Regions from separate parts of the Actinomadura sp. 3N407 genome, predicted to be linked through region 1. Evidence: riboswitches for the same ligand, from Rfam matches in the RefSeq annotation. Region 1 holds a riboswitch; each other region holds the start of a gene.
The links. Region 1 has a riboswitch for thiamine pyrophosphate ahead of thiC (phosphomethylpyrimidine synthase ThiC). Riboswitches for the same ligand answer to the same signal wherever they lie in the genome.
Positions count from the first base shown of each region.

Region 2: another riboswitch for thiamine pyrophosphate. It lies ahead of ACTWPP_RS07445 (purine-cytosine permease family protein); the one in region 1 lies ahead of thiC (phosphomethylpyrimidine synthase ThiC).
Region 3: another riboswitch for thiamine pyrophosphate. It lies ahead of thiO (glycine oxidase ThiO); the one in region 1 lies ahead of thiC (phosphomethylpyrimidine synthase ThiC).

Region 1 is NZ_JBQQBP010000007.1:330,130-339,987, reverse strand. It holds gene ACTWPP_RS20325 (aminotransferase-like domain-containing protein) at 1-1,341, shown strand, start outside; gene ACTWPP_RS20320 (sugar phosphate nucleotidyltransferase) at 1,354-3,852, opposite strand; gene ACTWPP_RS20315 (CDP-alcohol phosphatidyltransferase family protein) at 3,849-4,538, opposite strand; gene ACTWPP_RS20310 (sensor histidine kinase) at 4,674-5,852, opposite strand; gene ACTWPP_RS20305 (hypothetical protein) at 5,999-7,066, shown strand; gene tsaA (tRNA (N6-threonylcarbamoyladenosine(37)-N6)-methyltransferase TrmO) at 7,092-7,505, opposite strand; TPP riboswitch at 7,586-7,699, shown strand; gene thiC (phosphomethylpyrimidine synthase ThiC) at 7,695-9,416, shown strand; gene ACTWPP_RS20290 (TetR/AcrR family transcriptional regulator) at 9,611-9,858, shown strand, end outside.
Region 2 is NZ_JBQQBP010000002.1:704,732-714,589, reverse strand. It holds gene tuf (elongation factor Tu) at 1-106, opposite strand, end outside; gene ACTWPP_RS07465 (MFS transporter) at 339-1,667, opposite strand; gene ACTWPP_RS07460 (arginine deiminase) at 1,737-2,945, shown strand; gene ACTWPP_RS07455 (ATP-binding protein) at 2,970-3,509, opposite strand; gene ACTWPP_RS07450 (PAS domain-containing protein) at 3,901-5,910, opposite strand; gene ACTWPP_RS07445 (purine-cytosine permease family protein) at 5,987-7,348, opposite strand; TPP riboswitch at 7,341-7,457, opposite strand; gene ACTWPP_RS07440 (rhodanese-like domain-containing protein) at 7,559-7,894, opposite strand; gene ACTWPP_RS07435 (SSI family serine proteinase inhibitor) at 7,965-8,402, shown strand; gene ACTWPP_RS07430 (phytanoyl-CoA dioxygenase family protein) at 8,503-9,294, opposite strand; gene ACTWPP_RS07425 (AraC family transcriptional regulator) at 9,397-9,858, shown strand, end outside.
Region 3 is NZ_JBQQBP010000006.1:328,685-338,542, reverse strand. It holds gene pknB (Stk1 family PASTA domain-containing Ser/Thr kinase) at 1-158, opposite strand, end outside; gene ACTWPP_RS18030 (DMT family transporter) at 195-1,151, opposite strand; gene ACTWPP_RS18025 (thiazole synthase) at 1,297-2,082, opposite strand; gene thiS (sulfur carrier protein ThiS) at 2,084-2,284, opposite strand; gene thiO (glycine oxidase ThiO) at 2,281-3,408, opposite strand; TPP riboswitch at 3,398-3,511, opposite strand; gene ACTWPP_RS18010 (NAD(P)/FAD-dependent oxidoreductase) at 3,604-4,818, shown strand; gene ACTWPP_RS18005 (Rv2175c family DNA-binding protein) at 4,900-5,274, shown strand; gene thiE (thiamine phosphate synthase) at 5,430-6,098, shown strand; gene ACTWPP_RS17995 (hypothetical protein) at 6,168-6,329, shown strand; gene ACTWPP_RS17990 (serine/threonine-protein kinase) at 6,354-7,457, opposite strand; gene ACTWPP_RS17985 (beta-glucosidase family protein) at 7,550-9,691, opposite strand; gene ACTWPP_RS17980 (carboxymuconolactone decarboxylase family protein) at 9,691-9,858, opposite strand, start outside.

The DNA.
Region 1 (9,858 bases):
CGGAGGGTCGCGGACGCGGTGGCCGCCGAGATCGCGGCGGGACGGCTGCGGCCCGGCGACCGGCTGCCCCCGCAGCGCGCGTTCGCACGGGAGCGCGGCATCGCGAACTCGACGGCGGGCCGCGTCTACCGGGAACTGGCCGGGCGCGGACTCGTGGTGGGCGAGGTCGGGCGGGGCACGTTCGTCCGCGCGGCGCGGCGCCCGTCCGGCACGGCGCCGTCCGAGCCGGCGCTGTCCGAGCCGGCGGACGCGCGCGTCGACCTGGAGCTCAGCTACCCCGAGGTGCCGGGGCAGAGCGAGCTGATGGCCGCCGGGATGGAGCGGCTGCTGCGGCCCGACGTCCTCGGCGCGGCGCTCGGGCCCGCCGGCGTCGCGGGGACGCCCGCCGCCCGGGAGGCGGCGGCCGCGCTGCTGGCCGCGCCGGGCTGGCGGCCCGCACCGTCCGGCGTCCTGTTCGCCGGGAACGGGCGGCAGGCGATCGCGGGCGCCGTGGCCGCCCTCGTGCCGCCCGGCGGGAGGCTCGCGGTCGAGGCGGTCACCTATCCGGTGATCAAGGGCATCGCGGCGCGGCTCGGCGTCACGCTCGTCCCGGTCGAGGTCGACGAGCACGGCCTGTGCCCGGACGCCCTGGCCCGCGCCCACCGCGGCGCCCCGCTCGGCGCCGTGTACGTCCAGCCGACGCTGCACAATCCGTGCGGGACGACGATGCCGCGGGAACGCCGCGCCGAACTGGCCGCCGTCCTGGAACGGCTCGGCCTCTACGCCATCGAGGACCGCATCTGGGCGTTCCTCCGGGAGGACGGTCCCGCTCCGCTGGCGGCGCTGGCGCCGGACCGCACCGTGCTCGTCGACAGCCTGTCGAAGCGTCTCGCCCCGGGCCTGAGCATCGGGTTCGCCGTCCCCCCCGCCGCGCTGGCCGGACGTATCGCCGCGGCCCTGCGCTCCGGTGCGTGGGCGCCGGCGGGGTTCGCGCTGGAGGCGGCGTCCGGCTGGATCGCCGACGGCACGGTCGAGTCGGTGACCCGCGCCAAGCGCGCCGACGCCGCGTCCCGCCTGCGGCTCGCCGCCGAGCGCCTCCCGGGCGCCGCCGCACCGGCCGGCCCGTCCTACTTCTGCTGGTGGGACCTGCCGCCCCGGTGGCGCGCGGAGACCTTCGTGGCCGCGGCGGCGCGGCACGGGATCGCCGTCACGCCCGCCGCCGCCTTCGCCGCCGGGACCGGCTCCGCTCCCCGCGCCGTCCGCGTCGGGCTCGCCTCCCCGCCCCCGCGGGCCCTCGCCGCCGCCCTCGGCGTCCTCGCCGAGATCGCCGCCGGGGCCCCCGAGGACACGCTCGTCGATTGACGGACCGTCACGTCAGGAGCCCGCGCGTTCGACGACGACGGCCCACTCCTCCAGGAGCGCCTGCGCCGCGTCGGCGTCCGGCCCCTCGGCCCAGAGGTGGGTGACCGGCTCGGCCGGGTCGGGTAGGACGAGGACCCAGCGGCCGTCGTCCTCGACCACGCGGACACCGTCGGTGGTGTCGATCGTGCGGTCGCCGGCGGCCTCCACCACATGCCGCATGACGCTGCCCTTGGCCGCCCACGGCGTCGGGACGGAGCGGCGCAGCAGGTGCGCGTCCGGGATGCGGCGGTCGATCTGCGACAGCGTCAGCCGCGTCCGGGCGACCAGCCCGACGAGGCGGACGAACGCCGCGATCCCGTCGACCGTGCCGCTGAACTCCGGCATCAGGAACCCGCCCCGCCCGTCCCCCGCGAAGACCACGCTGGGCTGCGCGGCGGCCTTGGTGAGCACGTCCTGGGACGTGGACGTCCACTCGACCTGGACGCCGTGGAACCGGCACACCTGCTCGGCGACCCGCGTCGTCGTCACCGGCAGCGCGACCTTGCCGCCGCGCCGCTCCGCCGCGACCAGGTCCAGCATCACCAGCAGGGCCCGGTCGTCGCCGACCAGCTCGCCGTTCTCGTCCACGAGCGAGATCCGCTCCCCCACCGGGTCGAACCGGACGCCGAACGCGGCCCGCGACGACGACACCAGCTCCCCGAGCCGCTCCAGGTCCCGCATCCGCTCGGCGAGCGTCTCGGTCGGGTTGGCCTCGTCCAGGCCGGCGTTGCGGGTGAGGACCTCCACCCCGACCTTGCCGAGCAGGTTGGGCAGGACGAGGGAGGCGACGCCGCCCGCGCAGTCCAGGACGATCTTCAGCCCGGCCTCGCGGACCCCGCGGATGTCGACGCGCCGCAGCAGGTCGCGGGTGTAGGTCTCCACGACGCGCGGCGGGTAGGCCAGCTCGGCGATCTCGCCCGGGAACGCGCGGCGGTACTCCTGCCGGCCGAACACCCGCTCCAGCTTGCGCTGCGCGGCCTGCGACAGGTCGGCGCCGTCCGGGTCGAGGAAGATGATGTCGACGCCCTGCGGGTCGCCGAGGGTGGTCCGGATGTAGATGCCGCCCACGCTGTCCTCGCGCCCGGTCTCGAACCGCGCGACGGTCAGCGGCGTCGCCTCCAGGTCGTGGACGTTGATCGCGCTGGCGGTCAGGGCGCTGTTCACCGCGCGTTTCAGCGTGCGGGCGGCGCGGGAGACGTCCCGCCCGGTGACGACCGTGGTGCCCTTCTTCAGCGTCGTCGCGTACGCGCTGGCCAGCCGCACCGCCAGCTCCGGCGTGATCTCCACGTTGACCAGGCCGGACACGCCCCGCGGCCCGAACAGGTTGCGCTGCCCGCGCGACTCCCAGATCACGCTGGTGTTGACGACGGCGCCGGCCTCGATCGTCTTGAACGGGTAGACCTTCACGCCGCTGGAGACGTACGCCTCCGCCTCGATCACGCACTCGTCCCCGATGACCGCGCCCTCCTCGACGCGGGCGCCGGCCATGATGTCGGTGTTCTTGCCGACCACGCAGCCGCGCAGGTTCGTCGACGGCGCGACGAACACGTTGTCGTGGACGATGGCGCGGTGCAGGAACGCGCCCTCCTTCACCACCACGTTGCTGCCGAGGACGGTGTACTCCCGCAGTTCGACGCCCGCCTCGACCTTGGCGTAGTCGCCGATGTAGAGCGGGCCCTTCAGGACGGCCTCGGCGTCCACCTCGGCGCCCTCGGCCACCCAGACGCCGGGTGACATCTCGAACCCGTCCAGGTCGATGCCGACCTCCCCGGACAGCATGTCGGCCTGCGCCTTGAGGTAGCTCTCGTGGGTGCCGACGTCCTCCCAGTAGCAGTCGGCGATGTACCCGAACAGCGGTGCGCCCTCGGCCAGCAGCTTGGGGAACACGTCCCCGGACCAGTCGACCGGCTCCCCCGGCGCGACGTGTTCGAGGACCTCCGGCTCCATCACGTAGATCCCGGTGTTGACGGTGTCGGAGAACACCTGCCCCCACGTGGGCTTCTCCAGGAACCGCTGCACGCGGCCCTCGTCGTCCACGATGATGATGCCGAACTCCAGCGGGTTCGGGACGCGCTTGAGACCGATCGTGACGAGGGCGCCGTTCTCCTCGTGGAACCGCACCATGTCGGTCAGGTCGATGTCGGTGAGCGCGTCCCCGGAGATCACCAGGAACCGGTCGTCGCGCAGCGCCTCCTCGGCGTTCTTGACGCTGCCGGCGGTGCCGAGCGGGATCTCCTCCGTCGCGTAGCTCAGCGACATGCCGAGCTCCTCGCCGTCACCGAAGTAGTTGCGGATCAGCGCGGCCAGGAACTGGACGGTGACGACGGTCTCGCTGAACCCGTGCTTCTTCAGCAGCCGCAGCACATGCTCCATGATCGGCCGGTTGACCAGCGGAAGCAGCGGCTTGGGCTGGTTGGCGGTCATGGGACGCAGCCGCGTCCCCTCGCCTCCCGCCATCACGACGGCCTTCATCGGGGGGTCTCAGCTCCCTTCTGATCGCCGGCCGGCGGATCCGCGCCCGGGTCGCCCGGCCCTCCCCGTCCGGGCGCGGGGTCCGGCCCGGAGGCCGGGGACGAGGCGCGGCCGGCCAGCACCAGTTGCCGCGTCTGGGCCCAGTAGAGGACGGCCGCCCACCAGTACAGGCCCGTCCCCCAGATCGCGAACGACCATCCGGTGACCTTCGCCGCGGTCGCCGCCCCGCCGTCGTGGTCGCCCAGCAGCAGCAGCGGGAACGCGTACAGCAGGCACATCGTCCCCGCCTTGCCGATGAAATGCACCGGAAGCGTCCCGCTGTACCCGAGCCGCCGGACGATCGGCGCGATCGGCAGGATGGCGAACTCGCGGGCGACCAGCGCCACCACCAGCCACAGCGGGATGATGTCGCGGATCGTCAGCCCGATGAGCGTCGCCAGGATGTAGAGGCGGTCGGCGGCCGGGTCGAGGACGGTCCCGAGCTTGCTCATCTGGTTCAGCGCGCGCGCCAGCTTGCCGTCCAGCCAGTCGGACAGTCCGGCGAACACGAGCACGCCGAGCGCCCACCAGTCCGCCTCGATGAGCACGAGCCACAGGAACAGCGGGACGCCCACCAGCCGGGCCAGGCTCAGGCTGTTCGGCACCGTGAAGATCCGGTCCTGCGGGGCTTCCTGCTGTGTGCTCACCGACGTGTTCGCCTCCCCTGGTCCCTTGATCCTGACCCTACCGGTAAGACTTTTGAAAGCCCCCGATGACGTCGCCCGCGGCGGTCGCCCGGGCACACGGCCGGCGTGGGAGGAAGGCCCGGCCGCGGCCGGGGGTCATCGCGGGCTGACGACGGCCGCGGGCGGGAAGACGGCCGTGACGACGAACCCGCCGCCGTCGCCCGGGCCCGCGTCGAGCGTCCCGCCGGCGCTGCGCGCCCGCTCGATCATCCCGAGGATCCCGAACCCCTCGGGCGTCCCGCCGGACGGTCCCGTCCCGTCGTCGGCGACCCGCACGACGAGGCCCCCGGCGTCGCGCGTCAGGCGCACCGTCGCGTGCCGCGCCCCCGCGTGCTTGACGACGTTGGTCAGGGCCTCCTGGACGATCCGGTACGCCGCGACGCCGATCTCCGGCGGCAGCGGCCCGGCACCGGTGCCGCCGCCGAGCCCCGCGGCGTCGAAGTCGATCTCGATCCCGGTGCCGCGCGCGGCCCGCACCAGGTCCGCGATCCCGTCCGCACCGGGCAGCGTCCCGGAGGTCTCGACGTCGGTGCCGCGCAGGACCTGCAGAGTGCCGCGCAGTTCCGTCCGGGCGTCGCGGCACGTCTGCGCGATCGACCCGAACGCGTCGGCCAGCTCCGCCCGGTCGAGCGGCCGGTCCGCGCGCAGCAGGTGGGACGCGGCCCCGGCCTGGACGCCGATGACCGTGATGCTGTGGGCGAGGAGGTCGTGCAGGTCCCGGGCGATCCGCAGCCGCTCCTCGGCGACGCGGCGCCGGGCCTCCTCCTCCCGCGTCCGCTCCGCCCGTTCGGCCCGCTCGGTGATCGTCGCCAGCCGGGCCCGGTGCACCCGCCACACCTGGACGGCGATCACGACGGACACGACGGCCTCGATGACCGCGATCTGCTCCCGCAGGGAGCCGCCGCCGGCCCGCATCGCCATCCCGAACACGCACACGGCCAGCAGGAACGCCACGACGGTGATGACGGCCCGCACCCGGCGCCCGAGCACCGCGTACGCGAACAGGGCGATCACCTCGGCGGGCACCAGCGCGTGGTGCTGGTACTGCGCCAGGTGATACGGCAGCACCAGGATCACCAGGGCTGCCAGCCCCGCGGCGGGCCATCGCCTGATCACCGCGAGGGGGGCGTGCGCGGCCAGCAGCAGCAGCGCGCCGGGCACGTCCAGCGCCCGCACGCCGGGCCACATGACCGCCACCGCGGCCGCCGTGACCGCCAGCAGCGTCGCGAGCAGAGCGTCTCTCGCCGTCGCACCGATCCGGGGCACCGTCACCACCCGCCCATCTTCCCCGACGCCCGCGATCACCGCACACCGCCCCGTCCTCAACGGGCGGGGACCGCCGCCGCAAGTGCGGCGGGTCCGCGCCGCGGGGGGCCGCACCCGGCCTATAGTTCTGCGATCCCCGTCACGAAGGGCCGACAGTGTCCGTCTCCCCGCCCGGACTCAAGATCACCCTGGCCCGGAGGGCCTACCGGTGGCCGCTCCGGTTCTGCCTGACCGCGCTGACGGCCGGCCTGGCCGTCTCGTTGTCCACGCTCTCCGGCCCCGAGGCCTGGGAACCCGAGGAGGCCCGGCGGACCATCGCCCTCTATGGCGGCGGCGGCGTGCTCGCCGCGTCGGCCGCCGCCCTCTGGGCCTTCATCATCTACCGGACCCGCCTCGTCGTGACGATCGGCGAACAGGGCCTCGTCCTCCGCCGTCGCGGCAACGAGGCGACCATCCCGGCGGACGCCGTGGACGCCGTCGGGCTCGTCTGGCCGGTCGCCGATCCCGCCTGGACGGTCTGGTTCGATCCCGGGGCCGCACCGGGCGTCGACGCCGTCACGAAGGTCGAAGGCCGTGCGGCCACCCTGTTCCGCGACCGGTCGCTCCCGCCGGGGTGGATCGAGGCCGTGCACGCCGCGACGACGGGCACCCTCGGCGCCGCCTGGCGCGTCCTCGACGACGAGGGCGATGAGGTGGGGCGGCCTCCAGGGGGCGGGCTGCCCCGCGCCGACCGCGTCGCCGTCGACGGCAGGGGCCGTTACCGCGGCGAACGCGGCGGTGCCCTGCTCGCCGTGGCCTGCGGGCGGCTGGCCGAGCGCCCGGCGGACAGGTCCGGCGTCCTCGCCCGCGGCGGCGGCCGCCGGGCGATCGTGCTGCGCGATCCCCACGCCCGCACGCTGCTGGTGTTCAGGAGGGCGTCCACGATGTCCGGCCGCGGCCGGATGCGCGTGTTCGGCGCGGACGGCCGCCTCGCCGGGGAGATCAGGGGCGGGCACGAGCCGTCCTTCCACACCGCCGACGGGATGCTCCTCGGCGTCACCCGGCGGACCGGCGACCGCTACGTCGTCACCGGCGTGGACGGCCGGGAGTCCGCCTCGCTGCGGACCGGGAGCGGCGCCGGCGACGACGGCATGTGCCTGGAGCGTTCGCCGTCCGCCCCCGGCACCCTGCGCACCCTCACCCTGGCCCTCCCCATGGTGGTCCGCATCACCCGCCGGATCTGAACGCGGCGGCCCTCGACGCGACGGGTCAGGTGTCCGGTGAGCAGGTGAGGACGGGTTTCACGTCCAGGATCGGGGTGCCGTCCAGGGCCTCCAGGTCCCGGACGCGCAGGCGGTTCCCGGCGATCTCCAGTATCTCGACCGGGTGCAGCCCGATCGGGTTCGGGCGGTCCGGTGAGCGGGTCGCGAAGACGCCGCGCATCGGGGCGGCGAGGTCGTCGCGCGGGTGGACGCGCAGGACGTCGCGCGGCGACAGGTGCAGCCAGGTCAGCACGAAGACCCGGTCGCCCGGCCGCAGGCCGTCGAGCGCGTCGAGGACGGACGGCTCGAAGACCAGCCACGCCTCGGGCGAGCCCTCCGGCCCCTGCTTGGGCGCGGCGGCGCGGTCGGTCAGCGTGGACTCGACGCGGCCGACCGCCGTCACGGTGAAGTCGTCTGGCATGCGTCCGATTCTGTCAGCCCGCCCCTCTATCCCATGAACGCCGGTTGCGGCAACCGGGGGACGGCGGGTTAGCGTCGGAGGCGACAGATCGCGGGGGCCCGGCGAACCGGGCTGAGATAGCGGCTGGGACGGCCGCTGACCGCATGAACCTGACCGGGTAATGCCGGCGTAGGGAGAGATCGAGTCGTCATGACCGAACCTGTGGTTCCAGCTGCCCGCAAGACCTACCTCCAGGGCTCGCGCCCGGAGATCCGCGTACCGATGCGGGAGGTGCCGCTCACCAACGGCGACGCCGTCGTCCTGTACGACACGTCCGGGCCGTACACCGATCCCGGGCACGAGACCGACGTCCGCAGGGGCCTGCCGCCGCTGCGGGAACCGTGGATCGCCGAGCGCGGCGACACCGCCCCGTACGAGGGGCGGGCGGTGCGCCCCGGCGACGACGGGCGCGGGGCGCCCGTCCGGGACGGTTCCCCGCCGCGCCCGCCGCGCCGCGCGACCGGCGGCGCGGTGACCCAGCGGGCCTACGCGCGGCGCGGGGAGATCACGCCGGAGATGGAGTTCGCGGCGCTGCGCGAGGGCGTGCCGCCGGAGTTCGTCCGGGACGAGCTGGCGGCCGGCCGCGCCGTGCTGCCCGCCAACGTCAACCATCCCGAGATCGAGCCGATGATCATCGGGCGGAACTTCCTCGTCAAGGTGAACGCGAACATCGGCAACTCGGCGGTGGCGTCGTCGATCGACGACGAGGTCGAGAAGATGACGTGGGCGACCCGCTGGGGCGCCGACACGATCATGGACCTGTCGACGGGCCGGGACATCCACACCACGCGCGAGTGGATCCTGCGCAACTCGCCGGTGCCGGTCGGGACCGTCCCGCTGTACCAGGCCGTGGAGAAGGTGGGCGGCGACCCGGCCGAGCTGACCTACGAGATCTTCCGCGACACGGTGATCGAGCAGGCCGAGCAGGGCGTGGACTACATGACCGTCCACGCGGGGGTGCTGCTGCGGTACGTGCCGCTGACGGCGCGCCGCAAGACCGGCATCGTGTCCCGCGGCGGGTCGATCATGGCGGCGTGGTGCCTGGCGCATCACGAGGAGAACTTCCTCTACACGCGGTTCCGGGAGCTGTGCGAGATCTTCGCGGCCTACGACGTCACCTGGTCGATGGGGGACGGGCTGCGTCCCGGCTCGATCGCCGACGCCAACGACGAGGCGCAGTTCGCCGAGCTGCGCACGCAGGGGGAGCTGACGAGGATCGCGGCGGAGTACGGGAACCAGGTGATGAACGAGGGTCCCGGGCACGTCCCGATGCACAAGATCAAGGAGAACGTCGACCTGCAGCAGGAGTGGTGCGACGGCGCGCCGTTCTACACGCTCGGGCCGCTGACCACCGACATCGCGCCCGGCTACGACCACATCACCTCGGCGATCGGCGCCGCGATGATCGGCTGGCACGGCACCGCGATGCTCTGCTACGTCACGCCGAAGGAGCATCTCGGGCTGCCGGACCGCGACGACGTCAAGGCCGGCGTGATCGCCTACAAGATCGCGGCGCACGCCGCGGACCTGGCGAAGGGCCATCCGGGCGCGCAGGCGTGGGACGACGCGCTGTCGGACGCGCGGTTCGACTTCCGGTGGGAGGACCAGTTCAACCTGTCCCTCGACCCGGACACCGCCCGCGCGTTCCATGACGCGACGCTCCCGGCCGCCCCGGCGAAGACCGCGCACTTCTGCTCGATGTGCGGGCCGCACTTCTGCTCGATGAAGATCACCCGGGATGTCCGGCGGTACGCCGCCGAGCGGGGCCTCGGCGAGGACGAGGCCCTCACCGCCGGGATGCGGGAGAAGGCCGAGGAGTTCCAGGCCGGCGGCGGGCGCGTCTACCTGCCGCTCTCCCCCGGCGGCACCTGACCGGACGGCACCTGACCGGCGGGCGCGGGCCCGGTGCGGATCGGGGCCCGCCGCGGACCGTCCGCGGCGGGCCCCGCCTCCCCGGGGAGGGTCATCGGTTCACCGCGGTTACTATCAAGGGACCGTTCCAAAGCCGCGGATCCCCCCGAATCGCCGCAGGCCCGTTGACCCGCCGGGAAGGACCCACGACCGAGGTGACCAGCGACGACACGCCGAAGGCCCCCGCCCGGGCGGTGCGCGCCGACGTGCGCCGCAACCGCGCGCGGCTGCTCGCCGCGGCCAGGGAGATGTTCCAGCGCGACGGTGCCGGCGCGTCCCTGGAGGGCGTCGCCCGGCTGGCGGGCGTCGGCATCGGGACGCTCTACCGCCACTTCCCGACGAGGCAGGACCTCCTGGAGGCACTGCTCGCCGACGCCTACGACCGGCTGGCCGTGCACGCGCG
Region 2 (9,858 bases), on a different contig from region 1:
GCACCTTGGTGATCGCCGCGGTCAGGGTCGTCTTGCCGTGGTCGACGTGCCCCATCGTGCCGATGTTCAGGTGGGGCTTGTCGCGCTCGTAAAGCCGCTTGGCCATTGTCTCGTCCTCACTGGTGGATCCGGTGAGAACCCCTGCGCGTGCACACGCGCAGTGCTTGACCACCCCCCTCCGCTGGTTCTCCGGAGGTGGGACGGAGAGGGGTCAGCTTCGCGCGCCGTCGGTGACGACCGCGTTCGCCGCGACTGCCGGGAGGGCGGCCGGCACCGCGCCCGGCAGGCCGTGGCCTGCGAGCGTCCGGGTGCCGACCGCGAAGAACATGGTCCGAAGGTTACGAGCCGCGCTTGACCTGGTCGACAGGTTTTTCACGTGCGGGGACGCGCAGGAGCAGCAGCCCGGCGGCCGCGCCCGCGAACTGGAACCCGGCGATCGCGAGCACCAGCCCGACCGGCCCGATCGCCTCGGCGGACGCGGCGGTCAGCGCGGCGCCGACCGCGGACGCGCCGATCTTGAGGCTGCCCGCCGTCGTGTTGACCTGGCCGAGCCGATCCGGTGGCGCCTCCCGCTGGCGGAGCATCAGCGTGGCCGCGAACACGGGTCCTTCACAGATTCCGGCGACGACGGACGCCGCCATCGCCCACGGCAGGGACGGCGTCACCGCGAGGGCCGCGAGGGACGCCCCGAACCCGACGAGCCCTGCGATCATGACCGGTTCCCCGTGCTTGGGCGTCAGCCACCGGCTGGACGCGAGCGAACCGATGAGCGAGCCGATCGCCAGCGCCACGAGCATCTGCCCGCCCGCGCTGGGCGCGGCGCCGATGTGCTCGGCGAGCAGCACCGCCGTCACCGCGACACCGCCGAACCCCATCCACGCGAGCGTTGTGGCCACCGTCAGTGCCCGCAGCACCCGTCCCTCGACGAGGACGGTCAGCCCGCCCGTCATCATCGAGAACCATCCCGCGGCCCCGGACACCGCGCCTTCCCCCGCCGCCTCGACCGCGACGCCCGAACCCGCGCTCACATCCGAAGCCGGGCTCGCGTCCGGGGCCGGGCTCGGGCCGGGGGGCGTTCTCGATTCTCCGGACGGGGACGGGGACGGGCCGGGGAAGGGCAGCAGGGGGAGGGTCAGCAGGCCGAGGGCGCCGACGGCGACGATGGCGACCCCGGCGTACTGTCCGCCCGCCAGGGAGGCGAGCCCGGCGGCGAGGCCGGGGCCCGCGATCCCGGCGAGGTTGTAGCTGGACGCCTCCAGCCCGTACGCGCGGGACAGCCGCCCGGCGGGGACGAAGCGGGGCAGCAGGCTGGTCAGCGCCACCACGATCGGCTCGGTGCAGCCGATCACGGCGGCGACGAGGAGCGCGAGGACGAGCGGCGACCGTCCCGCCATCGCCAGCAGGACCACGGTCGCGACGGCGTATCCGGCGGCGAGGACGACCGCGACGCGGCGGGGACGGCCCACCCGGTCCAGCGCGTTCCCGATCACCGGGCCGCTCAGCACGTACGGGAGCGTCATCGCGGTCTGCAGGTATCCGGCGGTCGCGGCGTTGCCGGTGCGCGCCTGGACGGTCAGGACCAGCGCCGTCGCGACGCCCTCGGCGGACACCCGCAGCAGCGTCGCCGAGGTGAGGTGAAGCGGGAGCGCCGCCGTCCTGCCGACCACGACCGCATCCTGACACAGGGGGACGGTCCGGCCGATCCGCCCGTCGACGCCCCGCCTAGACTGCGGAGTGTGACGGCATCGAGGGCGGCGCACGAGCACCGGGTCACCAGTGAGGTCGGGCGGCTGCGGACCGTCCTGCTGCACCGTCCCGGCGCGGAGCTGAAGCGGCTCACGCCGCGCAACAGCGACAAGCTGCTGTTCGACGCGATCCCGTGGGTGGGCCGGGCGCAGGAGGAGCACGACGCGTTCGCCGAGGCGCTGCGGTCGCACGGCGTCGAGGTCCTGTACGTGACGGAGCTTCTGCAGGACGCGCTGGAGTACGAGGCGGCGCGGGAGCAGGCGATCGCGGACGCCATCGTCGACCTGCGCCTCGGGGACCAGCTCCGCCGCGTCGTCGAGGGCCACCTGCGCGATCTCGACCCGGAGAACCTGGCGCACACGCTGATCGCCGGGCTGGCGCACGAGGAGCTGAAGGCGGGGCACGGCCTGGTGTACCGGCTGATGGACCGGCTCGACTTCATCGTCGATCCGCTGCCCGGCCTGCTGTTCACCCGCGACAACAGCACCTGGATCGGCGACCGGGTGGCGGTGACGAGCCTGACCATGGAGGCCCGGCGGCGGGAGGCGGCGCTGACCGGCCTCGTCTACGCGCACCATCCCCGGTTCGCCGGGGCGGAGCCGGTGTACTCGCCGTCCCTCGAACATCTCGAGGGCGGGGACGTCCTGCTGCTGTGCCCGGGTGTGATCGCGGTCGGGACGGGCGAGCGGACGACGCCGGCGGGCGTCGAGCGGCTGGCCCGCCAGGTGATCGGGGCGGGGCTGGCGCACACCGTCCTGGCCGTCCCGATCGCGCAGGAGCGGGCGACCATGCACCTGGACACGGTGTGCACGATGGTCGACGTCGACACCGTCGTCATGTACCCGCCGATCGCGCATTCCCTGACGGCCTACACGGTCACGCTCGACGACGGGGGCCTGAGGGTCGCCGAGCCGCGCCCGTTCCTGGAGGCGGCGGCCGAGGCGATGGGTCTGGACCGGCTCAAGGTGATCGACACCGGCCTCGACCCGGTCACCGCGGAACGCGAGCAGTGGGACGACGGCAACAACACGCTCGCGGTCTCGCCGCGCCTGTGCGTCGCCTACGAACGCAACATCGAGACGAACGCGCAGCTTGAGGCGGCGGGCATCGAGGTCATCCGGATCAGCGGCAGCGAACTGGGGACCGGCCGCGGCGGCCCGCGCTGCATGTCCTGCCCGATCCTCCGCGACGACATCTGAGGCGCGGCCGCCGGGGAATCCCGGCTAGGCGGGGTAGGCGCTGCTCTGGGCCGATCTGGTGCCGTTGCGGGCTTCGTCGCCTGGTTCGTCCGTGAGATCCGGGAAGTCGGACAGGTCGGGCATGACGGCCTGGGCGCCGGCCGGGGCGGCCACCCCGCCGTCGCCGGACGCCTTGGGGGCCCGCAGGACGGCCCACACCGTGGTGGCGCCCTCCTCGTGGCGCACGCCCCACCCTTCGGACAGGGCCTCGACGATGCCGAGCCCGCGTCCGCCGAGCGAGGACAGCGTGCCCGGGCCGCGGCGCGGCTCGGTCATGGCGCCGCCGTCGCTCACCTCCACTTCGAGGAGGTCTCCGCGGCGCAGCCAGCAGACCCTCACCTGTCCGGACGGCAGGGGCCGCGCGTGCCGGAGGGCGTTGCTGATGAGTTCGCTGACGATGACGGCCGCGTCGTCCACGATGGTCTCGTAGACGCCGGAGTCGACCAGCTCCGAGCTGAGGCGCTTACGGGCGACCGCGACGCTGGACGGTGCGTGTGGCAGCAGTACGACGCTCGACGCCCTCACCTCCCCGTGGTTCCGTTCACCCGGACGATTCCCGTCATCGCGCTTCCGGTACGACCGAAATGCCCTGATGGCCATGGCCGGAAACGCGAACGATTCAGTCTGCCACCTGCACAACGAGTCACCGCCCATCCGGTCACGGTGATCACCCCCGGATCGGAATCCCGTCACCAACGGCAACCATCAAAGGATCTATCCAGCCAACGGCGGATTTACTCCTCACGCGCGCGTTTCGTCCGTCACACCCCGGGGCCACCGAACTTTCCCGCAGAGGCCAACCCTGCCACCTGTCGAGACCGCTCATTGCCCTGGTCACAACGGTCTCACCACGGCACCATCGAGGGACTGTCCTTACGGTGAGTAACCGCCGCCGGGGTCGGGTCCGGCCGGGCGGTCAGTCCGCCGCGCGGAGCACGAGCCGCATGCAGGTGCCGTCTCCAGGGTGCGCGCCACCTGCGGGTCCTCGTCCCTCCGCCGCCCGCAGGAGGGTGTTCGGACGTCCGGGCGGCACCGTCGCCGGGGTCGCCGATCCTTTTCCTCCCCGCCGGTACGGGTTTGTGTGAGATACCTCACGGTTGCCAGCTCCGCCCGGATGTGCGGAGATCGTTCCGCCCTGGGCCTCCGTCAGGCGTTTGACGATATAGAGGCCGAGCCCGATGCCGCCGAAGCGCCGGCGGTCCCCCGCCTCGCCCTGGACGAACCGCTCGAAGATCCGCTCATGGTCGCCGGGCGGGATGCCGATCCCCTCGTCCACGACCGTCACCACGACGTCGGACTTCTCGCGGACCGCCCGGACGCTGACCGTCCCGCCGTCCGGGGAGTACTTGAACGCGTTCTCCAGCAGCTGCCCGAGGACGATGTCGGTCGCCATCGCGTCCCCCTGGCACGGCGGCAGGTCCGGCGCGATCTCCAGCTCGACCCGGTGCAGCGGCGACAGCGACCGGAACCCCGCGACGACGCCCTCCAGCACCCGGGCCAGGTCGAACGACTCGATCGTCACGGTCAGCTCGTCGGCGCCCGCGCGGGACCCCAGCAGCAGATGCTCCACGAGGCGGCCGAGCGACTGGGCGCGTTCGGCGATGGTGGCGACGGCGGCGCGGCGGTCGGTGTCGGCCAGCTCGTCCCACCGGTTGACCAGCGTGGACGCGAACCCCTGCACGACCGTGATCGGGGTGCGCAGCTCGTGGCTGGTCGTGGCGAGGAACAGGTCCTTGGCCTCCTCCAGCGCCTTCGCCTCGGACACGTCACGGAAGTCGACGACCAGCTCGCCGGTCTCCTCGATCTCGGCGGCCAGCACGTTCAGCCACGTCCCCGACTCCAGCCGGAACGTCAGCATCTCCCCGAGCGCGGGCATGTCGAACGGCAGCGGCCGCCCGATCGCGTCCTCCGGCGGGATGCCGGTGAGGGTGTGCGCGGCGGGGTTCCACTGCCGGACGACGAGATCGTGGTCCAGCACGGCGATGCCGTCGGCGCTGGAGTCGATGACGGCGCGTTCGTGCGCCCGCTGCCGGACGACCTCCGCGTAGGCGACGGCGTTGCCGACCGCGACCCCCGCGTGCCCGGCGAGCAGTTCCAGCAGCTCGAGCTCGGTGTGCCCGACCTTGCTGCCGGAGAACAGGGCGTAGAGCGCGCCGTACGGCCGGTTCTGCAGGTACGACAGCCCGAGCGCGATCGTGTGGAGGCCGGACAGCTCCGACCAGATCAGGTCGCCGAGGCGCCGCTCGCCCGTCGCGAGCAGAACGGTCTTGCCGGACCGCAGCACCTCCCCGACCAGGCTGGACCGCAGCTCCGCGGACGTCCCGCGCATGTGCTCGGGCAGCCCCGACATGCTGACCAGCCGCAGCCGCTCACCCTCGATCCGCACGAACCCGCCCGCGTCGGCGCCGGTCAGCTCGATCAGCGCCGCGGTGATCCGGTCGAGGACGACGGCGAGGTTCAGTTCGGCGTTCAGGTCGGCGACGATGTCGTTCAGCCGCCGGACGAGCCGGGCCCGCTCGGTCATGTGGTGCTGGACGATCTCGTCCTCGTCCACCGGGTGGTACACCCCGACCCAGCCGAGCAGGTTCCCGGACGGGTCCTTCAGCAGGCTCGTGTCGATCCGCACGTCGATGAGGCGGCCGTCCCGGTGGAACCTGCGGGTCGCGATCGAGATCTGCCCGCCGTCGCCCGCCCGCCGTGTGAGGAGCCGCTCCTGGACGGCGTTGTGCTCGGCCTTCAGCTCGTCGGGGACGATCGGCGGGACCCGGCCGACCATCTCCAGCGCCGTCCACCCGAACATGCGCTCGGCCGCCGGGTTCCACACCGTGACGCGGTGCCGCTGGTCAACGGCCACGATCGCGTCGGCGGCGCTCTCGATGACGGCGCGCGCGATCGGGTCGTGGACGTGGTGATGCACGCCTGTCATCGTGCCACCGGACCCCGGCATGGCGCCGGGTAACTTGCACCGAAACTTCCCACGTCACCCTTACCCTTTGGTAAGGCTACCGTCTGGTAACACGGCCGATGAGGAGAGCGGCGAACCCGGACACCAGGAACGACAGCATCGAGGCGCTCATCCAGGTCTGCGGGACGAAACGCACGGCGTCCCGCACGTCGATCCAGAAGTCCGCCCACCCGCTGACGGTGCCGGGGTTGATGAGCTGGTAGACGACGAACCCGCTCGCCCAGGCACCGATCATCCCCCAGCGGGACGGCGCCGTCCGCGAGACGTCCCACCCGTCCAGGCCCTCCCCGGCACCCGCCGCGGCGCCGGCCCGGCGGCGCCGCCCGAGGAAGAAGTCGGCGGCCAGCACACCGAGCATCGGCACGAACACCGACCCGATCAGCGACAGGAAGCCCGCGTAGTCGCCGATGTCCAGGACCAGCGCGAGGACGGTGATGCCGATGCCGAGCAGGACGCTCAGCACACGGCGGTCGGCGCGCGGCGCGAGGTTCTGGATGGACACGGCGGTGGAGTAGGTGTCGGCGAACGACTGGTCCGCCTCCCGCAGCACGAACACCGCGAAGAAGACGACGCCGAGCGTGGCGCCCAGGAACGGGTCGAAGACGTTGTCGGTGTTGCCCGCGACCAGCGCCAGCGCCAGCAGGCCGAGAACGTAGGCGACGATCTGCGTCACCGAGTAACCGACGGCCGCGGCACCGAACGCCGCGCGCTCCGTCCGCGAGTGCCGGGTGTAGTCGGCCGCGACCGGCACCCAGGAGATCGACACCGCGAGCGCCGCGTCCGCACCGATCCAGAAACCGCCCCACGACCCCTGCGAGAGGTCGGGCAGCGGCTCGCGGAGGATCTGGAAATAGAAGTACACAAGTGCGATCGCCACGGCGACCGTCACGTACCGGCGCAGCAGGCGCACCGACCCCAGCGGCCAGATCGTCAGCACCGTCGTGATCAGCCCGGCGGCGATCACATAGCCCCAGCGCGGTATCCCGTCCCACAGCTCGGTCGCGGCGTCCGCGATGACGATCAGCTCGAACGTCCCCCAGCCGACGAGCTGCGCGATGTTCAGCACGGTCGGCGCGTACGACAGCTTCGCGCCGAACAGCCCGCGCAGCAGCACCATCGCGGGCTGGCCGGTGCGGGCACCGGGGACGGCGGCGAGGCCGAGCATCAGCCCGCCCAGGATCGTCCCGACCGCCATCGCGACGATGCCCGCCATGATCGACAGCGTGGGATTGCCGTCGGTGTCCGGCGCCAGGACGGTGTACGCGCCGGAGAAGGCCAGCAGGCTGACCCCGAGGTTCGCCCAGAACGCGCCCTGGTCCCAGAACCCGAGGACCTTGGGGGCGGGCTTTTCGAGAGTGAAGGGGACTTCGTTCGGGCGCTCGCCCACGTCGGACGTCACGGAACACACTCCCTACGCCGGCATTACCCGGACAGGTTCATGCGGTCGGCGACGCCTCGAAGGCCGCCCTCTCAGCCCGGCAGTGGCCCGAGCTCCCGCGGAAATGGACCGGCGCCGTATCGGACCGGTCCTGTGGCCGGCCCCGATCGTACAAGGGCCCGGCTTCCGCCCAATAGGGCGTAGATCACCTGAAAAAGAGCAAGACCACCGTCATGCCACGTACGGGGGACCGTCGCCGCCGCCCTCCATCGGACGTCCCGCCTCGGCCCAGCCCTTCATCCCGCCGTCGACGTTCTTGGCCAGCCAGCCCGCCTGGTTGAGCGCCACGGTCACCTGCGCGGACCGGGGCCCGGACCGGCAGATCACGAAGACCTCCTGGTCACGGGGAACCTCTCCGGCACGGTCACCCAGCTGGCCCATGGGGATGTGGACCGCCGTCGGCGCGTGACCCGCGTCCCACTCGTCCTGTTCCCGCACGTCCAGCAGGTACGCGTCCTGCGGAACGTCAGCGGCTCCGACCGCCGGCACGTCGTCCCCGAAATTCATCACACACCCATGGAACCGCGCGAAGCCCCCCTGCGTCGAATCACGCATGCGGTATCGGACGCTCCTTTTCGTGGCGCCCGGGCTGGCCGTGCTCCTCTCTTCGGCCGCCTGCGGCGACGAACAGGCCAACGGAACCCCCGCCGACAAGCCTTCGGGCACCACGTCCGTGCAGCCCTCCAGCTCGCCGGCGGACACGCTCACCATCGAGGTCAGGGCCTCCGCGGAGGCCCCCGCCAAGACCTGGACACTGACCTGCGAACCGCCCGGCGGCACCCATCCCAAGGCCGCCGAAGCCTGCGCGGCTCTGGCCAAGACCAAGGACCCGTTCAAGCCCGTCCCCGAGGACCAGATGTGCACCAAGATCTACGGCGGCCCCGCGGTCGCCACGGTCAAGGGCACCTGGAACGGCAAGGAGATCGACACCAAGTTCACCCGCAAGGACGGCTGCCAGCTGCACCGCTGGACCCAGGTGGCACCCCTCTTCGGCAACGTCCCCAAAGTCCGCTGAACGAGCCTTCCCCGTTCCGGCTCCGTTCCCAGTCCACCAACAGGCCCCGGCGATCCGCCGGGGCCTGACGTGCTTATCGTGAGCGTCCCTCTCGGCCGGCTCAAGCCCAGGGACGGAGGAAGATGCCGCCGTCCAGCCGGTCGCCCGCGGTGAGCCCGAGAAGATCGGTCACGATGTGCTCAGTCCCGCTGTAGCGGGTCTCCTCGTCCATATAGATGACGACGTGCGCGAGCCGGGCCCGGTCGGTGCGGTTGGGCAGCGCCATGTGACCGGTATAGCCGCTGTGGAAGGTGCAGTCGCCGGCGCGCAGCGGCACGGTGACGCGGGGGATCCAGCGCAAGGACGGGTCCGTCGCGAACAGGTCGTCCTCGTGGTGGAGGTCCTGCGGGCGCAGGCCGGTGCGATCCTGGGTGCCCGGCAGGAAGGTCATGCAGCCTCGTTCGGGCGGAACGTCCACCAGCGCTATCCACGCCGACAGCGGGAGCCGGTCGCCTGCATGCGGCCAGTACGGGCGATCCTGGTGAAACTCCGTGGCGGCGTCGTTGTGCGGCTCCTTGACCAGCATCTGGTCGTGCCAGAGCCGCAGCGGGAACCCGGCGAGCTGTTCGGCGATCCGGCCGAGCCGCCGGTCGAAGGTGAGCTCCCGCAGTGTCCCGTCCCGTTGCCAGACGTTGACCAGCTGGCTGAAGACGCCCTGCTTCTCCAGACTCTCCGCGCGATGGGCCTCCAGGAACCCCTCGGCGCAGGTCCGGAAACGCTCGACCTGCTCCGGCTCGAGAACGCCTCGCACTCGAACGAAACCGGCTTCGCGGTAGGCCGCGACGAGCTCGTCCGGCACCCGGCCGTCGGCATCGATGTCGCTCTGGGACGAGTCGGTCGTGGGCGTCGTCATCGCTGACCTCCGAGGTTCCTGCCGTTGGGACACACCTCAGCGTCGCCGTGACGAGCCGCTTCGGGCTAGGCCGATCCCGGCGAGTAGTCGTACGATCCCGACATGACCGCCACGCTGCACGAGCACGCTCTGTTCAGCGAGGGCCCGGTCATGGGAGGCGTCCACCACCTGGACGCCGACATCGAGCCCCACGCGCACGACTTCGTCGAGATCGCGGTGATCGGAACCGGCCGCGGCCGGCACGTGACCAGCCGGGGCGAGCACGCGCTGCGGCGCGGTCAGGTCATCGTGCTCCGCCCCGGCGCCTGGCACGGGTTCCGGGACTGCGCCGATCTGACCGTCGCCAACTGCTGCCTGTCCGCCCAGGCGCTCCGAGCCGAACTGGCGGCGCTGGTCGACATCCCGATGCTGCGCCGGATGCTGTGGACCGATCCGGTGGCGTCCGGCACGCACGGCGTGGCGGTCACGACCGTCGATCCGGCCGCCGCCGAGGAGGCCATCAAGGAGATCATCCTGCTTGAACGCGACCTCCGGGCCGGACGGGGGCGGCGGCCGGGCCGCGTG
Region 3 (9,858 bases), on a different contig from region 1:
AGTCCGGCGTGCATCACCTTGATCGCGACGATGCGGTCGAGCCTGATGTCGCGCGCGACGTAGACCGTGGCCATGCCGCCGCGCGCGATGCGGGACTCAATGCGGTAGCGCCCGTCGAGCACCTGCCCGACGAGTGGATCAGCAACCGTCGTGTCCATCGAGGCGAGTTTACGGGCGAATCGCCGCGGATCTCATCAGTCCCGAGTATGAGCCTCGATGAGCACGGAGCGTGTCTCCTCCGGGGCGGCCGGTTCCGGCGGGACGCGGCGGCTGCGCGAGACGGCCACTCCGGCGAGGCACAGCAGGCCGCCGCCGAGGGTGATCAGGCCGGGGATCTCGCCGAGGAGCAGCCATGACATCAGCACGACGATGGCCGGGACGGCGTAGGTGGTGGCGCCCATCTTCCCGGCGGACGTGCGGGCCAGCGCGTATCCCCAGGTGGTGAACGCGAGGGCGGTCGGGAAGACGCCGAGGTAGATCATGTTGAGGGTCGCGCCGGCGGGGGCGCCGGCGGCCTCGGAGACGAGCTGCCAGGAGAACGGCAGGCACACCAGCGCGCCGATGGCGCAGGCGAACGTGGTGAACTGCAGCGCCGAGGCGTGCCGGAGGGCGGGCTTCTGGCTGACGACGCCCGCCGCGTAGGTGACGGCGGCGACCACGCAGAGCAGGACGCCGAGGACGGACGAGCCGCCCTCGCCGGACATCGACAGCCCGACGACGGCGGCGCCGGCGAACGACACGGCCAGGCCGGCCATCAGCCGGGGCGGCAGCCCCTCCTTCAGCAGCCAGCCGCCGAGGAGCGCGATGAGGATCGGCCCGATGTTGACGACCAGGGCGGCGGTGCCCGCGTCCACGAGCTGCTCGCCCCAGTTCAGCGCGACCATGTAGGCGCCGAACCACAGGACGCCCGCGGCGACGATGCCGGGCCAGGCGCCCCTGGGCGGGAGTCCCTCGCGGCGGATGGCCCACAGCGCGCCCAGCACGACCGTCCCGGCGAGGAGGCGGCCGAGGGCGAGGGCGCCGGGGCTGTACTCGGCGCCGGCGCTGCGGATGGAGACGAAGGCGGAGGCCCAGAGCACCACCGTGACCGTGGCGGCGGCCACCGCGAGCCTGTCGATGCCCGCGCCCGCCCGCGTGCTGTCCTGCTGCATGTGACGCACCTTAGGTATGGGACGTTTCCACGAACACCGAAGGGACGTGCCGGGTTGCGGCGCACGGCCCGGTGTACCGGCCCAGTCTCACCGTGCGGACATTTCAGGTCCAGCGAATATTTCTATAACCGAGTCTTTAGTGATGCTACGACGTTGCCAGGCCCTCGAACGGCGACGACGCCTGTGCGTAGCGTCGCTGGGGAATCCGCCCGGCCAGCCGGGCGAGGCGCCCGCCCTCGACCGCGTGCCGCATCGCGGCGGCCATCCGCCCGGGATGCTGCGCGCGGGTGACGGCGGTCGCGAGCAGCACCGCGTCGCAGCCCAGCTCCATGGCGAGGGCGGCGTCGGACGCGGTGCCGAGCCCCGCGTCCAGGATGACCGGGACGCCCGCCCGCTCGACGATCATCTCGATGTTGTGCGGGTTGCGGATGCCGAGCCCCGAGCCGATCGGGGAGCCGAGCGGCATCACGGCGGCGCACCCGGCCTGCTCCAGGCGCCGCGCGAGGACCGGGTCGTCGTTGGTGTACGGCAGCACGGCGAAACCGTCGTCGACGAGCTGCTCGGCGGCGTCGACCAGCTCGATCGGATCGGGCAGCAGCGTGTGCTCGTCGGCGATGACCTCCAGCTTGACCCAGTTGGTGCCCAGGGCCTCCCGGGCGAGCTTCGCGGTGAGGACCGCCTCGCCCGCGGTGAAGCACCCGGCCGTGTTCGGCAGCACCCGGATCCCGCACTCGGTCAGGACGTCCAGCACCGAGCCGCGCGCCGACGGGTCCACCCGCCGCATCGCGACCGTGGTCAGCACCGTCCCGGACGCGGTGAGCGCCTCCCGCAGCACCCGCATGCTGGGCGCGCCCCCCGTCCCCATGATCAGCCGGGAGCCGAGCTCCTCGCCCGCGATGACCAGCGTGTCGTCGTCCACGTTCGGATCCACCTCAACCTCCCTGTACGGCGGTCAGCACTTCCAGCCGGTCGTCGTCGCGCAGTGCCGTCGACTCCCACGCGGAACGCCGGACGACCTCGCCGTTCAGCGCGGCGGCCACGCCGGTCCCGGCGGCGGTGACGGACGCGACGACCTCGGCCACGCTGGCGCCCTCGGGCAGCTCGCGCGGCTCACCGTTGACGGAGACCTTCATCGATGCACCTCGGCGGAGAATCGGTCGGGAGAGAACGGCCCGGCCACGTCGGGGACGGGCCCGTCCAGCAGCATCGCCGCCAGGATGTCGGCGCTCACCGGGGTGAGCAGGATGCCGTTGCGGAAATGCCCGGTGCCGACGAAGAGGCCGGGAAGGGCGGACGGGCCCATCACGGGCGCGTTGTCGGGAGAGCCGGGACGCAGCCCGGCGGAGACCTCGGCGAACTCGAGTTCGGTGATTCCGGGCAGCAGCTCCCGGGCGTCGCGCAGCAGCTCCCAGAGCCCGCCGGCGGTGACGCGCGTGTCGAAGCCGAGTTCCTCCTGCGTGGCGCCGAGGACGATCTCGCCGTCCGCGCGCGGCACCAGGTAGACCGACGAGCCCTTCACCAGCCCCCGCGTGGCGCGGCCCAGGAACGGCGTCCGGGCGCGGAGCCGGATCACCTGGCCCTTCACCGGGCGGACGGGTGGAACGGTCCCGGGAGGCAGGCCCTCAAGTTCGCCCGACCACGGGCCGGCGGCCAGCAGAACCCGGTCGGCGGGGATCACCGTCCCGTCGTCCAGCCGTGCCCCGGCCGCCGCGTCGTTCTCCACGGCGATGCCGGTGGCCCGACGCCGGACGAGCCGGACGCCCGTCCTCCCGACCGCGGCCAGGAGCGCCGCGGTCAGCCTGCGCGGGTCGATCGAGCCGTCCTCGGGGGCGTGCAGGCCGCCGCGGACGCCGGGGGCGAGCATCGGCTCCAGCCTCCGGCACTCCCGCCCCGTCAGCGCCTCGGCGGGGATGCCGAGGCTCTCCTGGAAGCGGCGCAGGTCGTCCAGGTACTTCAGGTCGTCGGAGTCGAACGCGACCTGGAGGATCCCGTCGGTGCGGTAGCCGGTCTCCAGGCCGGTCAGCTCCTCCAGTTCGGCGGCGAACGCGCCGTAGCGGTCGCGGGAGGCGAGGCCGAGCCGCAGCAGCGGCTCCTCGCCGTAGGTCACCTCGCCGACCGGCGTCAGCATGCCCGCCGCGACCGACGACGCACCGCTCGCGGGCTCGGGATCGACCAGGGTGACGCGGGCGCCGGCCGCGGCGGCCCGCCAGGCGGTGGCCAGGCCGATGACCCCGGCGCCTATGATCACGATCTCCATGCGCGCTCCCTTCGCCGGCATGATCCGGATCAGGTCGTGGCGGTCGGCGGCCCGTTCAGCCGCCCTCTCAGCCCGGTCGCACCGGACTCCCGCGCTCTGTGCTGTTTTATCCGGTTCCACTCTACGACCTCGGTAAAGTGCGCAGGTGTCTGGACACTCGTCCAATCCTCGACCGGCCCCCGTTAGGGTGACCTCATGGAGAGGGTCATTGTCGTGGGCGGAGGGCTGGCCGGCGTGCGCGCCGCGGAGGTCCTGAGGAACAAGGGGTACGAGGGCGCGCTGACCCTCGTCTCGGCCGAGCGGCACCGGCCCTACGACCGGCCGCCGCTGTCCAAGGCCGTCCTCGCGGGCGACTCCGACGACACGACGGTCGACGCCGACTGGGACGCGCTGCGCTGCGACCTGCTGCTCGGCGTGCGCGCCACCGGCCTGCGGCTGGACGTCCCGGGGCGCGGCGGCGTCGTCGCGTCCACCGCGGGCGATCTCCCGTTCGACGGGCTGGTCATCGCGACCGGGGCCGTCCCGATCACGCTTCCGGGCGGCGGGCGCCAGCACGTCCTGCGCACCGTCGACGAGGCCCGCGAACTGCGGTCCCGGCTCACCCGGGGCGCGCGGATCGTCATCGTCGGGGCGGGCTGGATCGGCGCCGAGGTCGCGACCACCGCCGCCCGGAAGGGCTGCGCCGTGACCGTCGTCGAGGCCGCCGACACCCCGCTCGCGGGCGCGATCGGCCCCGAGGTGGGCGCGCTCACCGCCCCCTGGTACGCCGAGGCGGGCGTCGAACTGCGCACCGGCGTCAAGGTCGCGGCCGTGCAGGACGGCGGTCTCCTCCTGGCCGGCGGCACCCGGATCGAGGCGGACGTCGTCGTCGTGGGCATCGGCGTCAGGCCCGGCCTGTCCTGGCTGGAGGGATCGGGGCTGCTGCTTGAGCGCGGCGTCGTGACCGACGGCTCGTTCCGCACCTACCAGGGCGAGGAGGAGCCCGGCTCCCCGCGCCCGGACGTCGTGGCGGTCGGCGACTGCGCGGCCTGGTGGTCGGGACGGTACGGGCGGCGGCTCCTCGTCGAGCACTGGGACACCGCCCTCAACGCCCCCGAGGTGGCCGCCGCGACCCTCCTCGGCGAGGACGCCGTGTACGACGCCGCCCCGTACTTCTGGTCCGAGCAGTTCGGCCGCATGGTGCAGTACGCGGGCAGTCACGGCGCGTCCGAGCGGATCGTGCGCCGCGGCGACCCGTCCGGCCGCAAGTGGGCGGTGGCGTGGCTGACCGGCGACCGCCTCGACGCGGTCCTCACCGTCGACCGGCCCCGCGACCTGGTGCAGGCGCGGCGCGTCATCGCCGCCGGGACGCCCGTGGACCCCGACGCGATCGCCGACCTCGACGTGCCCGTCCGGCAGGCCGTTCGCTGATGGCGATCGCCGCCGGGACGTTACGGCTGTGCAGGTGGTTTGAGGGTTCCGAAGGAGTGGTAGCAAGGGGGCGTGACGCAGATGCACGCAACCGTTGACAGCGCACTCGACCCCCGGACCGACGCCCTCGCGGGCGAGTGGCTCTCCCTCCGGGAGGCCGCCGAACGACTCGGGATCAAGCCCAACCGGATCAAGCAGCTCATCAGCGAGCACAGGCTCCTGGCGGTGCGCCGGGAAGGAAACCCCATGGTGCCCGCCGCCTTCATCAAGGACGGTCAGGTCATCAAGGGGCTGCCGGGCACGCTGACGCTCCTGTCGGACGCGGGCTACGACGACGTGGAGACGATCCGCTGGCTGTTCACCGCCGACGACACGCTGCCGGGGACGCCCGTGGACGCGCTCACCGAGAACCGGGGGACCGAGGTCCGCCGGCGCGCCCAGGCGCTGGCTTTCTAGGGCGCCCCCGCGCCCTCCGGCCCGTCCACCGGCCGGGACCGGCCCCGAAAGCCGGCGGAGGACAACGCACGTGACACGATCGCGGGGTCGTGCGCGACGGGACGTGACCGCCGCGCGACCCCGCGATCTCTCTTGGGAAAGGACGACCTCCGGCCGTGTCCAGGCATCTCCCGTCCGAACGCGCCGTCGCGCTGCGCGCCCGGCTCAGCCGGGCCCGCCTCTACCTCTGCACGGACGCGAGAGAGCGCCAGGGGGACCTGCCCGCCTTCCTCGACGCCGTGCTCGCGGGCGGCGTCGACCTCGTCCAGCTCCGCCAGAAGGGCCTGGAGGCCCGGCAGGAGATGGCGTACCTGGAGGTCTTCCGGGCGGCCTGCGACCGGCACGGGGCGCTGCTCGCGGTCAACGACCGCGCCGACGTCGCCCACGCCGTCCGCGCCGACGTGCTGCATCTCGGCCAGGACGACCTGCCGGTGCCCGCCGCACGCGAGATCGTCGGTGGAGACATGCTGATCGGCCGGTCCACGCACACGGGCGAGCAGGCGTCCGCGGCCGCCGCCGAGCCGGGCGTCGACTACTTCTGCGCGGGTCCGGTGTGGCCGACCCCGACCAAGCCGGGACGCCCCGCCCCAGGCCCCAAGCTGCTCGAATACGTCGCGGCGCAGCGCGTCGCGCGGCCCTGGTTCGCGATCGGCGGGATCGACCTCGGCAACCTCGGCGCGGTGACGGCGGCGGGCGCGGGCCGGGTCGTGGTGGTGCGGGCGATCACCGAGGCCGGCGATCCGGGCGCCGCCGCGGCGGAGTTCGCCCGCCGGCTCGCCGGCTGACCCCTCCTTGTCGGGGTTTGACCCGGATCACGGTGCGGGCCGGGGGTCCGATCGCGGACAATGGGGACCATGAGCGTGGGACCCGACGACGACCGGCCGGTGGATCTCGGTGACGAGCTGGAGATCCTGCCCGACCAGACCTCCGACGACACCGACATCGGCTGGGGCGAGTGGCGCGGCGGCGACGATGACGACTCGCGCCTGCTGGAGGACCGCCCGCCGCACTGGTGATCCGCTCGGCCGGCGGGGCGCCCGCTAGAAGAGCATGCCCAGCACGAACCCGGCGACGACCACGGCCGCGAGCGCGACCATCATCCGCCACCGGTAGCGCGGGATCCTGGTCGGCCGCGGTTTCGTCATCGGTCCCTGCCCTTCGCGTAGCGCGCGGACGATCTGCGGCGCGGTCGGCCGGGCGGCGGGGTTCTTGTCCAGGCAGCGGGCCGCGAGGTCGCGAAGAGGGCCCTCCATGTCGCCGAGGTCGGGCCTGCGGGACGTGACGCGCCGCATCACGGCCGCGCTCGGCCCGGTGCCGAACGGCGGGCGCCCCGTCGCGGCGAACACCATCGTGGCGCCCCAGGCGAACACGTCGGCGGGCGGCCCGACCGGCTCGTCCTCGATCTGCTCGGGCGCCATGTACGCGGGCGTGCCGACCGGCCCCGTCGTCAGCGGCGTGTCGAGCACGGCGTCGGCGGTGCGGGCGATGCCGAAGTCGATGACCTTGGCGCCGTCCGGGCCGAGCAGCACGTTGCCGGGCTTGAAGTCGCGGTGCACGATCCCGGCGCGGTGGATCGCGGCCAGCGCCGCCGCCGTCCGGAGCGCGATCTTGCGCAGCCGCGGCGCGGGCAGCGGGCCGCGGTCCTCGACGACGTGCTGGAGCGGCGGCCCCTCGACGAACTCGCTGACGATGTAGGGGCGGTCGCCGGTCATGTCCGCGTCGAGGACGCGCGCGGTGTGCCGCCCGGACACCTGCAGGGCCGCGTCCGCCTCCTTGACGAAGCGGCTGCGCGCCCGATCCCCGGCCGCCGTCCCGCCCCGCAGCAGCTTGACGGTGACGAGCTCGCCGTCGCCGTCCCGCCCGAGGTAGACCACGCCCTGGCCGCCCTCGCCGAGCCGCCCGAGCAGCGTGTAGCCGCCGAGACCGCGGGGGTCGTCGGGTCCCAGCGGCGTCTCGGGCGGCCTGTCCGGCCCGTGCGGCGGCCTGGACGCGCCGCCGCGCCGTGCCCCGTCCACGGCGCGGGCGGGGCGCGTCTTGGCCGGGCGGCCGGAGTGACCGGCGTGCGCCTGGCCCGCCCGCGCGGGGCGGGCGGCGGGACGCGCGGGATGGGGGTTCGTCCTCCCGCGGGAGGTGTCGTGCGACAAAGGGGGGACTCCGACTCGGCGGGGACGGACGAAGATTTCCTCATTTGTACCGCGTAACCGGGGTGTACGGCAGAGGAACCACGATCTTTCCCTTAGCGGCACGCCCCGAGCGACCCCGTCTGGGCGATCTCCCGTGACGAGGAGCCGACCATGACCCTGTAGCAGCCGTCCGCGACCTTCCACGCCTTCGCGCCCACGTTCCAGTAGGCGAACGAACGCGAGGACAGCGGGAACGTCACCTTCGTGCTCTCGCCGGGTGCGAGCGTGACCTTCGTGTAGCCCTTGAGCTGCTTGGGCGGCTGCGGGACGTCCACGCCGGGCGACGGCATGCCGATGTACAGCTGCGGGACGGCGACGCCGGTGCGCTGACCGGTGTTCGTCACCGTCACCTGAACGGACTCGGTGCTCGCGGTCAGGCCGCTGTAGCGGAACGTCGTGTAGGACAGCCCGTGCCCGAACGGGAACCGCGGCGCGATGCCCTTCGCGTCGTAGTGCCGGTAGCCGACCATGACGCCCTCGGAGAACGTGACGGTCTTGTCGACACCGGGGTACTGCGCGGGGTTCCCGGACGTCGGCGCGTCGTTCTCGTTGACGGGGAACGTCACCGGAAGCCGTCCACCCGGATCCACGTCCCCGTACAGGACGCGGGCCAGAGCGTTCCCGGCCTCCTGACCGGGATACCAGGCTTCGACGATGCCCTTCACCTGCCCGGCCCACGGTGTCAGCACCGGGCCGCCGGTGTTGAGCACGACGATGGTGTTCGGGTTGGCCCCGGCGACCTCGGAGATCAGCCCGTCCTGGTCGCCCCTGAGCGGCTCGCCGCACTCCAGCGTCAGGCACGACTTGTCGAAGAACTCGCCCTGGCTGTCGGTGGCGAACACGATCGCCACGTCCGCCGCACGCGCCGCGTCCGCCGCCGCGCCACGGTCGTCACCGTTGTTGAACGTGATCTGAGTTCCGGCCCCCGCGCGGCGTGCGATGCCGTCCTGCGCGCTGACCGTGGTGAACGGGACGACCTTCGCCGAGCCGAAACCGCTCGGGCTCTCCTGCGCGGCCCGGCCGATCAGCGCGATCGACTCCGGTGCCTCCAGCGGCAGGACGCCGTCGTTCTTCAGCAGCGTGATCCCGGCTTCCTCGATCTTCCTGGCCGCCGTCTCGCTCGCCGTCCGGTCGATGCGGGTGAGGTCGTTCGGGTACGCCTGCCGGTCGAACACCCCGAACTGGAACATCGTCCGCAGGATGTTGCGGACGTGCCCGTCGATCGTCGACTGCGTGACCTTCCCCTGCGCGACGGCCATCTTCAGCAGGAACGCGTTGTACTTCATGCCGATCGGCAGTTCCATGTCGAGTCCGCCGTTGGCGGCCCCGACAGTGTCCTGGGCCGCGGTGTGGTCGGACGCCACGAACCCCTTGAAGCCCCATTCCGACCGCAGGATCTTGTTGAGGACGGCGTCGTCCTGGCAGGCCCACCGGCCGTTCAGCTTGCCGAACCCGCACATGGCGGTCGCGGCGCCGCCCTGCCTCACGGCGGCCTCGAACGGCGGGAGGTAGATCTCCCGGAGGGTGCGCGGATCCACGTTCATGCTCAGCGACAGCCGGTCGGTCTCCTGCGAGTAGACGGCCAGGTGCTTGACCGACGTCATGACGCCCTGGGCCTGCGCGCCCTTGATCCAGGGCACCCCGAGGGTCGCCGACAGGTGCGGGTCCTCGCCGAAGCCCTCGAACGTCCGGCCGTTGCGGGGGGCGCGCAGGACGTCCACGGTCGGCCCGAAGACGACGTCGTTGCCGCGGTGCCTGGCCTCCCACGCCACCGTCCGGCCGTACAGCTCCGCGGTCTCCGGGTCGAAGCCCGCCGCCATCGCGATCGGTGCGGGCAGCGCCGTGGCCTTGCCCTGCCGGACGCCCGCCGGCCCGTCGGCCATGTAGACCGGGGGGATGCCGAGCCGCTCGATCCCGTCGTTGGTGTCGGCGTGCGCGGTCTCGAAGAACCCGCCGAGCGGGCCGCCGAACGGGTCGTCCGACGCGAGCAGCGCGATCTTCTCGTCGGCGGTCATCCGCGGCAGCAGCAGGTCCGTCCGCCGGTCCGGCGTCAGCGACGTGTCGCACCACGGCCGCTGCGCCGGGTCGCCGCACCGTCCGGTGTCCGCGCGCGCGTCGCCGGGGGCCGCCACCGCCGCCAGCGCCAGCACGGACGCCAGCGCGGCCGCGGCCGGCAGCCATCTCCCCACCCGCATCAGCGCTCCTCCTCGTCCTGCGCGCGCCCCTCGTTGCGCACGGGCTCTTTGTTCTGCACGGGCTCCTCGTTCTGCACGCGCAGGGCGTTCAGGGCGAAGGCGACCATGTGGTAGTGGCCGATCAGGACCACCAGCTCGATCAGTTCGAGCTCACCGAACCGCGTGGA